4 regions of the Moorella sp. E308F genome follow, and region 1 is predicted to be linked to each of the others. Evidence: riboswitches for the same ligand, from Rfam matches in the RefSeq annotation. Region 1 holds a riboswitch; each other region holds the start of a gene.
What was found. Region 1 has a riboswitch for cobalamin ahead of E308F_RS00230 (ribonucleoside triphosphate reductase). Riboswitches for the same ligand answer to the same signal wherever they lie in the genome.
Positions count from the first base shown of each region.

Region 2: linked by a shared signal. The riboswitch ahead of cobK (precorrin-6A reductase) and the one ahead of E308F_RS00230 (ribonucleoside triphosphate reductase) in region 1 are both predicted to bind cobalamin.
Region 3: linked by a shared signal. The riboswitch ahead of cobU (bifunctional adenosylcobinamide kinase/adenosylcobinamide-phosphate guanylyltransferase) and the one ahead of E308F_RS00230 (ribonucleoside triphosphate reductase) in region 1 are both predicted to bind cobalamin.
Region 4: linked by a shared signal. The riboswitch ahead of E308F_RS04520 (ECF transporter S component) and the one ahead of E308F_RS00230 (ribonucleoside triphosphate reductase) in region 1 are both predicted to bind cobalamin.

Region 1 covers NZ_BJKN01000001.1:36,441-39,664, forward strand. The annotation lists gene E308F_RS00230 (ribonucleoside triphosphate reductase) at 1-1,151, opposite strand, end outside; cobalamin riboswitch at 1,258-1,509, opposite strand; gene E308F_RS00235 (MerR family transcriptional regulator) at 1,630-2,013, opposite strand; gene E308F_RS00240 (MerR family transcriptional regulator) at 2,236-2,565, shown strand; gene E308F_RS00245 ((Fe-S)-binding protein) at 2,644-3,224, shown strand, end outside.
Region 2 covers NZ_BJKN01000002.1:604,046-607,269, reverse strand. The annotation lists gene E308F_RS09495 (xanthine dehydrogenase family protein molybdopterin-binding subunit) at 1-126, shown strand, start outside; gene E308F_RS09490 (5'-deoxyadenosine deaminase) at 123-1,448, shown strand; cobalamin riboswitch at 1,506-1,706, shown strand; gene cobK (precorrin-6A reductase) at 2,058-2,849, shown strand; gene E308F_RS09480 (energy-coupling factor ABC transporter permease) at 2,878-3,224, shown strand, end outside.
Region 3 covers NZ_BJKN01000002.1:276,098-279,321, reverse strand. The annotation lists gene cbiD (cobalt-precorrin-5B (C(1))-methyltransferase CbiD) at 1-1,068, opposite strand, end outside; gene cobU (bifunctional adenosylcobinamide kinase/adenosylcobinamide-phosphate guanylyltransferase) at 1,087-1,701, opposite strand; cobalamin riboswitch at 1,781-1,954, opposite strand; gene E308F_RS07755 (translation initiation factor 2) at 1,984-2,250, opposite strand; gene E308F_RS07750 (PHP domain-containing protein) at 2,298-3,143, opposite strand; gene E308F_RS07745 (TIGR00282 family metallophosphoesterase) at 3,167-3,224, opposite strand, start outside.
Region 4 covers NZ_BJKN01000001.1:896,613-899,836, forward strand. The annotation lists gene E308F_RS04515 (AIR synthase related protein) at 1-735, opposite strand, end outside; gene E308F_RS04520 (ECF transporter S component) at 732-1,286, opposite strand; cobalamin riboswitch at 1,427-1,626, opposite strand; gene E308F_RS04530 (hypothetical protein) at 2,207-2,482, shown strand; gene E308F_RS04535 (DUF1616 domain-containing protein) at 2,582-3,224, shown strand, end outside.

The DNA of each region.
Region 1 (3,224 bases):
AGGCGACAGCACATACTCCGCACGTCTTCGGGCTTTAAATCGGAATTGATAAAATTGGCGAAGTAGGGGATGCCGTATTTGGCCGTCATGGCCAGGATTTTTTCTACCACCGGGCTTTCCCAGGGAAAATCCGGTGTGATATTGTAGGTAGGTATGGGGAAGGTAAAAATGCGGCCCCGGGCGTCTCCCTCCATCATCACCTCGCAGAAGGCCGTATTCAGCCAGTCCATCTCCTGCTGGAAGTCGCCGTAACATTCTTTCCTGCGCTCGCCGCCGATAATCACCGGCTCGTTAGCTAAAATCTGCGGCACAACCACATCCATGGTCAGGTTGACAAAGGGCGTCTGGAATCCCACCCTGGTGGGTACATTGAGGTTAAAGATGAATTCCTGCAGGGCCTGCTTGACTTCCCGGTAGTCCAGGCCGTCGTAACGGATAAAAGGGGCGAGGTAAGTATCGAAGTTGGAAAAGGCCTGGGCACCGGCAGCTTCTCCCTGCAAAGTATAAAAGAAATTGGCTATCTGCCCCAGGGCCGTCCGGAAATGCCTGGGCGGCGCGCTTTCTACCTTCTGCCCCACGCCGGCAAAGCCGCTTTCCAGTAAATCGGCCAGGTCCCAGCCACAGCAATAGGGCGCCAACAACCCCAGGTCGTGGATATGGATATCGCCCCTTTCATGGGCCTCGCGGATAGCCGGCGGGTAGACCTTTTCCAGCCAATACCTGGAACTGACGGCGGCGATGATATGGTTGTTGAGGCCCTGGAGGGAATAATTCATGTTGCTGTTCTCATTAATCCGCCAGTCCTGGCCGTCCAGGTAGCCCTGGACCATTTCCTGCACGTTGACCAGAAGGTGGCGGAAATCCCGCCATTCCGCATGTTGTTGCCGGTAAAGGATATAAGCCTTGGCCGTCCGGGCATGGCCATTCTCAATCAATACTTTTTCCACCAGGTCCTGCACGTCTTCGACGGTAGGCAGCCTGTCGGCAAATTTTTCCGCCAGAAGGGCCGTCACCTGGTTGGCCAGCTGGCTGGCCTGGCGGCGGTCCTGGCCCCCGACAGCCTGGGCCGCTTTGTAAATAGCATTGATTATCCTCTCCTCGTCAAAGTCCACTACCCGGCCGTCGCGCTTGATGATCTTCTTGGGTATCATGATAAAATTTAAATCTCCTTTCGCCTGCCTGAATGAAAAACCCCAACCACGCCTGCGTAGCTGGGGTAAATCCTCCCTTACCTCACCTTCACCATGGCCGTGGTTTAACGGTGAAATCTCACGGGCAGGTCTCCTGGCTCGGGTTCAACGCTCCCTGCTGCCTTCCCAGTCCAGCACTCAGCTCCTTTAGATGCACTACTCCGGGTACTTCTTAATACTATAAGAAATTAACCCGTAGCTGTAAATATCTTGCTGAGTGCTGGACCAGTGGCTCCTTTAGCAGGTACTCCCCCTCACAGTGGCGGCACCGCGCCGGACTTGCACCGGCTTCCCTGGCACCCGCGAGAATCCTTTTCTGGTAATGTTCAACACAGTAATCTTCGACAAAGATGAGGCAAAATCCTGCCGCTATATAACCTTCTCATCCCCCGGTTAAGCACTGTTTTTATTCACCTGGGGCTATTTTTCCTTGCTGGAATTACTTTGTTTCCTGTTTTCTATGGGGGCAGGTATTACAAAGGGAGGGATCGTCAAAGGAGATCTGGCAGTAAGTCCCTTCCTCCTTCCAGCATGGCTTGGCGCACCCTATGCGTTCAGTCTTCCGGGAGCAGGCCGGGCAGTCCTCGTATAACCAGCAAGGATAGAAGGCCAGGTAGTGTTTGATGGAGTTTAAATTGAAGCCTTTATCGATGAGCTTTTGAATGAAGCGCAGCCGTTTCAAGTCATTATTTGAGTAAAGGCGCCGCCCGTTCTTGCGTGCGGGCTGGATGAGTTTATGTCTTTCCCAGACCCGCAGGGTGCCCGGCTGTATGCCCAGTAAATCGGCGACCACGCTGATGGTATATAACATTTGTTCAGGCATTAAAAGCCGCCTCGCTTAACAATCAGTTTATAAATTATTGGCAGTTTTATTTTACGTTAACTTATCATCCCAGATCAAGTATCGCTTTTCTCCTATCTGAAAACATAATTTTGCTATATCTAAATAACTTTGTTGTAAGATTTTTTATAAGTTTATTGACATGGGTTTGTTCAACAAATATGATATAAGTAAGATCAATAGTAAGCGGGGCGAAGAAGGCCGGTGTATCCCATCGGTATGGTTATCCAGGTCTTAGATATTTCTCCCCACCGCCTGCGTCGCTGGGAACGAAAGGGACTGGTTGTTCCCATGAGGAAAAACGGCCGGCGCTGCTATTCGGAACTGGACTTACAACGGTTAATGTTTATTAAACGCCTCCTTGATGGCAAACATTGCCGGCTCGCAAACCTCCCTAATTACCTCGCCTTTTACCCCTGCTGGCAGGATGGCAAATGCATAAGCACCCCTTTAGAAGAGCCAAAGGAAGGGGCGCGTCCCTGCTGGCAAAAGAAAAACTGGTATTGTGGCTACCAGTTCCACCGGAAAGTATAGTCAGGGTTACAAGGCAAGGAAATATCCGTTTTTTAACTTCTAGCACCATTCATTAAATTTTATCCAGGAGTGTTGTTTATGTCCATTTTGCTGGCTACAGAAGCGCCTGGCCTTGCAAAAATCTCCCGGGCCATGGGCGGAGCCAGCCTGCAGACCTGCCTGGCCTGCGGCGTGTGCACCGGCGGCTGCCCTACCGGCGACATCGGCGCCCCCGTAGACCCCCGTAAAATGGTGCGCCTGCTCCTTTTGGGGATGGAAGACCGGCTCCTGGCGTCAGATATGATCTGGCTCTGCACCATGTGCGGCCGCTGTACAGTCTACTGCCCGGTGGGCGTGAATATGGGCGACCTGGTCCGGGCCATGCGGTCGGAACTGGCGGCAGAAGGCCGCGTCCCCGTAAACCTGCAGAAAGTGGTAGACCTGGCTCTAGAGTCTGGCAATAATATGGGGATCAGCCAGGAGGATTACCTCGACACCCTGGACTGGATGCAGGAAGAGCTCCAGGCGGAGTTCGGCAGTGAGGCGGAAATACCCGTTGATAAGAAGGACGCCAGGATATTGTACGTTATCAACCCGCGGGAAGCGAAGTTCTTCCCCCTCTCCATTCTAGCGGCGGCCAAAGTGTTCCATGCCGCCGGCGAAAGCTGGACCCTTTCCAG
Region 2 (3,224 bases), on a different contig from region 1:
ATCCCCACCGTACCGGCCATTATCAATGCTATTTACAATGCCGTGGGAGTTCGCATTACTGAATTGCCGGTTACACCGGAGAAAATCCTGGCCGCCCTGCGGGAAAAAGAAGGAGAGAAGAAATGAGTATTTTAATCAAGAACGGTACCCTGGTTACCATGAACCCCCGGAGGGAAGTTTTCCAGGGGGATATCTATATTGAAGACGACCACATCGCCGCCATCGGCAATACACCGGCCACTGCCGACCGGATTATCGACGCCACGGGCCAGCTGGTCATCCCCGGCCTCATCCAGCCCCATATTCACCTCTGCCAGTCCCTCTTCCGCGGTCGCGCCGACGACCTGGAACTCCTGGACTGGCTGCGCCTGCGCATCTGGCCCCTGGAAGGTGCCCACGACCCCGAGTCCCTTTATTACTCCGCCCTGCTGGGCATCGGTGAACTTTTCTTAAGCGGCACCACCACCATCGTCGACATGGAGACCGTCCATCATACCGATGCGGCCATTGAAGCTATTGCCAAAAGCGGCATCCGGGCCATTACCGGCAAAGTAATGATGGACTTTGGCGAGGACGTTCCGGACAGCCTTAAAGAAACAACGGCGGCCTCCCTTAAAGAAAGCGTCGACCTGCTGGAGAAGTGGCACGGCCACGCCAATGGCCGCATCCAGTACGCCTTTACGCCCCGTTTTGTCGTCTCTTGCACCGAAGAATTATTATTAGAAGTCCGGGACCTCGCCCGCCATTACGGCGTTAAAATCCACACCCATGCTTCAGAAAACCGGGGTGAATGCGCCCTGGTGGAAAAACTCCACAACCGGCGCAACGTCATTTACCTTGACGATCTCGGCCTCACCGGTCCCGACCTCATCCTGGTCCACTGTATCTGGCTCAGTGAAGAGGAGAAGGATATCCTGGCCCGCACCGGTACGAAAGTGGTCCACTGTCCTTCGTCTAACTTAAAGATGGCTTCCGGTATCTGCCCGGTACCGGATCTCCTGAGCCGGGGTACTGTGATTTCCCTGGCCGCCGACGGCGCGCCGTGCAATAACAACCTGGACGCCTTTATGGAAATGCGGGTGGCAGCTTTGATCCAGAAACCCCTCCATGGGCCCACCGCTATGCCGGCGCCTCTGGTCTTTGAAATGGCCACCCTGGGCGGGGCCCGGGCCGTGGGCATGGAAAAGGAAATCGGCAGCCTGGAAGTAGGGAAGAAAGCCGACCTGGCCTTGGTTTCCCTGGCGGGCCTCCATACCCAGCCGGCGGGCTGCGTCGACGTCTACACCCAGCTGGTCTACCAGGCCAGAGGCTCGGATGTCACCCTGACCATGGTCGACGGCAAAATTGTCATGGAGGAAAGGCAATTGAAGACCATTGATGCCGGTGAAGTCCGGAAAAAGGCCGGTGAAGCCATCCTGCGTGTCGCCCGGCGAGCCGGGCTGGCATAACAACTCCTGGCAAAAAATCATCAGGAATAAGGACTTACCAAGCTACGTTAAAACCCCTGGACATCATATCCAGGTTATGCTAGAATAACATTAAAGTGAATATGTTCCAGGCAAATACGGGAAGTCAGTGCAAATCTGACACGGTCCCGCCACTGTGAGGGGGAGCGAGGCACCATCAAGCCACTGGGTAATACCTGGGAAGGCGGTGCCGGAGCAGTGATCCCGAGTCAGGATACCGGTTGCCTGGAAACCTTTACCCCTACGCCGGATAGGGGGTGGTTGGCCAAAACCATGGCAAGCATACCCTCTGCTTGTGTAGGAGCAGAGGGTTTTAAATTGCATACAGTATGGGTGCGCGGTCTCGAGAAGACCGGGCTTAAATTCAGCCGCCGGCAGGGGAGAGGTTGGGCAAATCACCGCCTGGAAGCGGGAACTTGCCGCAACCGATGATGCCCGGCCAACAGGCTAGCCTGTTCTGAGGCCACCAGGGTCTCAACCCGGGGAGGTGGTTTAGTTAGGCATGCCTGTTTTAGCGGCGCCACCGGTTTCCCCGGCAAAACAGCCGGGGATTTTTAGTTTCTACAGGGAGGACGGCGCGTTTTGATTTTAGTGGTAGGGAGTACCGGCGAGGGAAGGCAGTTAATCCGTAACCTGCGGCAGGAAGGCTACGAGGTTGCCACCTGGACTGACAGCACCTATGGCGAACAGCTGGCCCGGCAGGATGGGGCGACGTTAATTTTAACAGATCCCTTAACGGAAAGTAATCTAGCCGCCCTGAAGGTTGGCCGGGCGTTGGAAGCAGTAATAGACGCCACCCTTCCTTACCCCAACCAGCTATCCAGGACCCTGGAAGCCTGGTGCCGGCAACACTGCTTACCTTACCTGCGTTTTTTACGACCAGAAACAAAGTTGCCGGACGACCGCCTCATTTACCAGGTGGCAACCTGGGAAGAAGCCGCCCGTACTGCCGCCGGGTTGGGGGAGACTATCTTTTTAACTACCGGTACCAATAACCTGGAAGTGTTCGTCAAAAACCCCCTGCTTAAAGGTAAACGCATTGTGGTCAGGGTATTACCGGAGCACCGGGTAATTAAAAAATGCCAGGACCTGGGCTTGACACCCCGCGACATTATCGCCATGCAAGGGCCTTTTTCCAAAGAAATAAATAAAGCCATGTTTAAAGCCTATAGGGCCGGTGTTATCGTCACCCGGGACGCCGGTCCGGCCGGCGGTACCGGGTCCAAAATTGCCGCCGCCCTGGCGCTGAAGATCCCGGTAGTAGTAATCAAGCGGCCTTCCATCCAGTACCTTTATCCAGTTTACACAGTTGCCGAAGCCATCGCCCTGTTGAAAAAAATAGCAACGGCATTTCCAAGTTCAATTCCAGAGGGAGGTATATAGCGTGTTCCGCCGTATAACCATACTGGGTATGTATATCGTGCTGGCCATGGCCGTCCTGCCCCAGCCGGCCTATGCCATGCACATCGCCGAGGGCTTCCTGCCCTTCAACTGGGCCGCCTTCTGGTTTGTCGTCGTCCTACCCTTCTGGTTCTGGGGCCTGCGGTCCATCCAGCAGACCGTTAAAAGCAACCCCGGGCTGAAAATGCTCCTGGGCCTGGCAGGCGCCTATGCCTTTGTCCTGTCGGCCTTGAAAATCCCGTCAGTAACCGGTAGCTGTTCCCATCCCACCGGCGTGGGACTGGGCGCCATCCTCTTTGGCCCCTCTGCCATGAGCATCCTGGGAGGTATTGTCCTCCTCTTCCAGGCCCTCCTGCT
Region 3 (3,224 bases), on a different contig from region 1:
CTGCCGGGCCACCGCATCCCGGCCCATAATTTCTCCCTGCAGGTTGAGCAAAACCGTACCTACGGTGAGCTCACCACGGACAAAGTCCTCGGCCCGCCGGCTGGCCCGGGCCGCCAGGGTGTCCCAGAACTCTCGCCCCAGACCGTGGCTATGGATAATTTCCTGGGCAGCTTCCACTGTAGTTACCTCTAAAAGCTGCCGCACGGCTTCCGGGGATGCCCCCCGCGCCGCGGCCCAGGCGGCCAGGATTTCCTGGCGGGCGTCGGCCAGGCGGCTGTGGGTATAAAAGATGCCTCCCACCACCTTGATGAGCTTGCCGCCGTGCCCCCACAGGAGCACCCGCTTCACCCCCCGCCCGGCGCAGGCCTCCAACATGTAGCCGATAAAGTTGCTGGTCAGAACAATGGCCGCAGCCGGCAGGTGATAGCGTTCTTCGGCCTGGCGCTGCCCCAGGCGGCCGGGGGTCAGGATGAGGGTCTCCCAGCCGGCAGCCAGGGCGACGTCTATTTGCGGTATCAGGGAAGTACGGTAGGCCTCTTCGGACATGGGTTCGACAAAACCGGTAGTGCCCAGGATCGAAAGGCCGCCCTCAATCCCCAGGCGGGGGTTGAGGGTCCGCCGGGCCAGCTCTTCCCCCCCGGGGATGCTGATTTCCAGCTCCAGGCCCTGGCCGGGCGGGGTTACATCGGCAACTGCCGCGGCGATCATTTGCCGGGGAACGGGATTAATGGCCGGTTCCCCCGGCGGTATAGCCAGGCCGGGACGGGTTACTGTCCCGACGCCGGGTCCGCCGCGCAAAGTCAACCCCCGGCCGGATTGCCGGGCGCGGACGTGGATGGCAGCCCCGTGGGTAACGTCAGGGTCATCGCCGGCGTCTTTGACCACCACGGCCTCGGCCCAGCCCGGACCCTGGTGCACGGTAACCGGCAGGGTTACCTTTTCCCCCCGCGGCAGGGTAAGGGTAACCTCCCGCACCAGTTGTTTCTGCCATAAAGCTATGGCCGCCGCCCTCGCCGCAGCAGCCGCACAGGTACCTGTGGTATAACCCCGCCGTAACTCCCTCTGCAACGATTTCTCCTCCAGTTTTTATTGTATTTTCGGAGAAGTTCCTCCCAACAACCTTTCTTCATTAGCCTTATTATCCTTTAAAACCAGGGGCAGGCCGGCCACCACCAGGTAGACCTGGTCGGCCCGGCGAGCAATCTCCTGGTTGGCCAGGCCCAGCAGGTCCCGGAAAACCCGGCCCAGGGGATAGGGAGGAATGAGCCCCATTCCCGCTTCTTCAGTAACAATAATTACCCGCGCCGGTACCTGCCGGGCTACGGCCGCCAGTTCCCTCACTTTGACCATGATGGCTTCTACAGCCGCCGTACTTTTTTCCCAGCTGTCTCCTGCTCCAGCCGCCTCCTGGCTCAAAAGGTTGCTGAGCCACATGCCCAGGCTGTCCAGGAGGATGGTACCGGCACGCCGCCCTTCCCGGGCCACGGCTTCCGTGACGGCCAGGGGAGCTTCCACCGTCAGCCATGCAGCCGGTCGTCGGCGCCGGTGCATGTCCACCCGGGCCGCCATTTCGGCATCGTCCACGGTCGCCGTGGCCAGGTAGACTACTTTTTCGCCTCCGGCAGCAGCCAGTTCTTCAGCCAGGCGGCTTTTGCCACTCCTGGCCCCCCCGGTTACCATGATTAACGACCCGTACCCCATAGAATGGCCTCCTAAAATAAAAACTCCAGCCCCCACGAAGCAGCTGGAGTCACATCACCTAACTTTAGGCCCCTTAACGCGAGGGTGAAATGAACAGGCAGGTTTCCTGGCTCCGGCTCCTTGCCTGGCTTCGCCTTCCCGGTATAATACCAGTGGCCTTGAAGCAGGCTCCCCGGTTACAGTGGCGCGACCGCTCAGGATTTACACCTGATTCCCTTTTAACCTTTCAGGCACCTGTTCCCTATTAAGTTAATTATAGTATAAATCGCTCCCTCCTATCAGTCAAGCCCTGGGTAACGATATGCCCTGCAACTTATTTGTGATCATAGCCAGCTCTTTATTCTTTTCCCAGATAGCCCGGGCATAGCGCCGGTTGCGGAGCTGGAGCTTTTCCTTTTCCTGGCGCAGGCGATTTACCATCTCCCACTTTTCGGCTTCACTTTTTTCTATCAGGCGTAGCAAGACACGCCGGCTGACCCGTAATTGTTCTACCTTACTTTCCAGCTCCTGGATACGCCGGTAAAGGCCAGCTGCCTCATTGCCAGCCAACGGCCCCACCCCCTCATTATTAGTTTGCTAAAGTATATGCCTGGAAATCAAACCTTAGTCGCTTGAGCTTTAATCTTTTCCGCTCGCCTCTGTAATTGCTCCAGTTCCGCTGTGCCCACCCGGCAGGTCCCCAGGTCGGCATGGCTGTTGTCAACCATGCCGTGGAAATCTGACCCGCCGGTTACCACCAGGTCATACCGGGAGGCAAATTCCAGGTAACGCCTGGTGGCAGCGGCATCGTGGAGAGGATAATAGGCTTCGATACCCTGTAAGCCGCCATCAACAAGGGCCGGAAGAAGGGCATCAGCCGGGCTTAAGCCCGGGTGGGCCAGGACCGGCACTCCGCCAGCCTTTAATATTACCTCCACCGCCCGGCCAGGTTCAACTTTTTCCCGCGGGACATAAGCAGGCCGGCCCCGTGCCAGCAGGGTTTTGAAGGCCGCCTCCACAGAGGGGGCATATCCCTTACGGACCAGAACGGCTGCGATATGGGGACGGCCCACGGCCTCGCCCCTGAGTTCCTGCTCGACCTCGCCCATGCTGATATCATAACCCAGCTCTTGTAATCTGGCGACCATCCGGGCCGTGCGCCGGTAACGCGCCTGGCGCATAGTTTCCAGGAAGGCCAGCAAATTTTCCTTTTGCCAATCAAGGTAATAACCCAGAATATGAATTTCTTTATCTTCCCACTCGGTGCTCAGCTCGACCCCAGGAATGACCGTCACGCCGTAACTGCTGCCGGCAGCCAGGGCTTCTGCCAGGCCGGCTACCGTATCATGATCGGTGACACCAAGGGTCGTTAAACCTTTGGCCTTTGCCAGCCTGATTAGTTCTGGGGGTGAAAGCAGACCGTCGGAACTCGTAGTATGGGTATGTAAATCAGCTAGCTGCATAGATATCTTGTCCAATGGTTAATTTACGCCGTGCCGTAGTGCTGCAACCTCTGGATAGCCATTGCCCGGCCGGTAGCGGGA
Region 4 (3,224 bases), 860 kb from region 1:
GGGTTTTCCCGCCCGGAGCCCTGCAGCCTCTAGGGCGGCCCGCTCGCCGGCGGCGAGGATGCAGGTGGCGGGGCCGGCCGATTTGTGCAAGTCCAGCTCCGGTAAGCCCGGCCGCCAGTTGATCTGCAGCCTGTATAAAGCGGCCAGATCCCGGGCCTCGGCCAAGATGCCCCTGGAACCGACGGGAACGATTTCCCGGATGCCCGGCTGGTCGAGGAGCAGGCGTACGGTTTGCAGGTCTGCGATTTCCGGATCGTCGAGGAAGACCTCGGTTCCGACCTTGGGCCGCCCGAAAAGGGCCAGGGCGTCGCCGGCAGCCAGGCGCCCTATTAGCAGCTCTGCGGTAGCCGCCAGGCCGATGACGGTGATCCCTATCCCGGACTGGATAGTGGGGACGTTTTTTTCGCTGCTGCCGGTGAGGGCTTTCTCCGGATCGATACCCAGCGAGCGGACCTCGTCGGCTACGCCCTCCCGGATGGCCGCACCTGTAGGTTCCGGTTCCACGGAGAGGGTGTTGACGATGCAGACCGGCCAGGCGCCTACCGCCAGGACTTCCATCAAGGCTACCCTGGCGGTGAAGCGACCCAGGACGTATCCCGGCACCCGCACCACGTCGGCTTCCTTGGGGCCGATGGCCCCGGCGGAGTCGCAGGCGATCACCAGGGATCTTTGCGCCTCCAGGTCCAGGATGGTCAAATCACGGTAGCGGCGGGGGGAAAGGGTGGCCGGGGTCATTTACCTTCACCTTTCCCCCGGCCGGCGGCATAGCTGGCGGGATATACCCGGCGCAGACTGGTGAAGGCCGTCGCGGCCAGGACGATGTTCAGGGCGGAAGCGATTAATAAGGGCACCACCATGGCCAGGAAGAATGCTTTGCCGAACCCCGGCAGGGGGATGAACAGCGCCGGGAGTAACAGGCCGTTGAGGGCTATTCCCGCTGCTATCCCCAGCCAGGGGGAAAAGCGGTAGAAAAGGGCAAAAAGGGCGACGACGGCGGCCATTCCGGCGGCGATTACCAGGTGGAGGGGCGGGGTGAGGGGGAACCCGGCGGTAAAGGCGGTGAGCAGGTGCCCCAGGGAAGCTATCAGGGCCCCGTCGGCGGGACCCAGGATGAGGGCGCCGAGAAAGCCGGGAAAAGAATCGAAGGCCGGGGTGCCGGTGATGCTGGGTATTTTTAGATTGGCGCCCACAGTTGACAGGGCGATGAGCATGGCCAGGGTCGCCAGGCGTCTGGCCGTCCAGCGGCTTGCCTTAACGGCCGGGGAGGAAAGTTCCGGTTTTGCCATGTTTGCTTCTCCTTTCTAAAGAAGACTTTGTCAGGGGTGAAATGGGGCCGGGCCACCCGTAACAAAAAAGTCCCCAGCCGTCTTCCGGCTGGGGACTTTACCATCATCCCCGGTTGCTTCTCCCCTTTCCTGGCGAAGGTGAGAGGTCACATGGACAGGCAGGTCTCCTGGCTCGCGCTTCCTCGTTTGGCGATGCCTTCCCGGGAACTATCCCAGTGGCGTTATATCGCCAACTCCACGCTCACAGTGGCGGGACCGCGCCGGATCGCCGCCTGAAAAGGCGGTTACCGGACTTCCCTATTCTCCCCCTCCCGGGGGCACCTGTCCATTTTTTCATATATGGTTGTCAATTATTAATATAATCTACCACCGTGCTTTTGGCAAGCCCTGTTTTCCGAAAGTAAGCCCGGGAAAGACTTTCCGGGGGAGGTAGCCGCACCGTGTTCGATTACCGGGCCGCCACGGGGCTGTGTTGTCCGTCTATTCCTGGCGGAAAAGACCGGTTCCGGCCGGGTTACCCTAGCTCACCATCCAATTTACCGCCAGTTCTCCCGGGGCGGTAACCCGTTTACCCTCTGCTAACTTCAGGGCTGCCAGGCCGGTGTCGGGATAGGCGCTTTCGCCGTGCTGGGAAAGATCCAGGCCGGCTTCCTCTTCCTCGGCTGTGCCCCGCCTGGCAATCCCAGGGCCTCATGAGCTTAACCGAACGCTATTCTTATCTTCGTCAAGCTTGGTGAACCGCCGGATGCGGACCCGCATGTCCGGTGGTGTGAGAGGACGGGGGCTAGCCGCCCCCTCCTACTCGATTTGCTAACGAAATTTAACAGGGTAAAGGAGGATTTTTCCTTTTTATGACGAAAAAATACATTTGGCCGGGGAGGGAGCGCCCGGCCGGTAAATAAAAAGGGGAGGTGTTGCCGTTGATCTCTACGGTTACAAGCACCACCGTTACCACCATTGCCAGCTCCACCATGGCCGCCGGACTGGGCCTGGCTGCTGTCCTCTGCTTGATTGCCTTCCTGATCGCCAAGGAACTGCTGGATGCCGGCGTCAGCGTCGAGGGTACGGGTGAAGGTGCGGCCACAACCCTTTACCCGTGGGTACGACCCCTTAGCCGCGCTTTGACCGTGGGCATCATCCCCTTGCTCATTGGCTTCGGGTTTATAGTCCTGGTAAGGGTGATGGCCGTCCTTTAAAGCAGCCATTAAAGCGATGGTGGTAAAACGCCATGAGCCCGGATTGGGGGCTCGCCACCGGACCGCAAGGAACGGTGGTATTTTTTTGGGGGAATTTTTTTGCGCTTGCATACCTGGAAAGAGCTCGTCTACCTCGACGCCATGGCCCTGGTCCTGGCCCTAATCATCCTCCTGGGCGGTCCCCAGCCCCTGCGGGTCGCCCTGGGGCTGCCCTTTGTCCTCTTTTTGCCGGGCTATTGCCTGATAGCGGCCCTTTTTCCCCGGCAGGGGGACCTGGACGGCATCGAGAGGATAGCATTGAGCTTTGGCCTGAGCATCGCCGTCGTACCCCTCATCGGGCTGGGCCTCAACTACACCCCCTGGGGCATCCGCCTCTACCCCATCCTTATTTCCCTGTTAATCTGGATCCTGGGCCTCTCCGCCCTGGGCCTCACCCGCCGCCGGCGGCTGCCCCCGGAGGAGCGTTTTACCATCGCCCTGGAGCTCAAGCCCCCGGCCTGGCGCGCCCTCACACCCCTGGATCGGGTCCTCTCCATTGTCCTCATTGCGGCCATAATCTTTGCCGTGGGCAGCATCGTCTACGTCGTCAAGACGCCCAAAGTGGGGGAGCGCTTCACGGAATTTTACATCCTCGGGCCTTCCGGCAACGCGGAAGGCTACCCGCGCCGGCTCACCCTGGGTGAGAGCGGCCGGGTCATTTTAGGCATCGTCAACCACGAGTACGCCCGGGTGGAGTACAGGG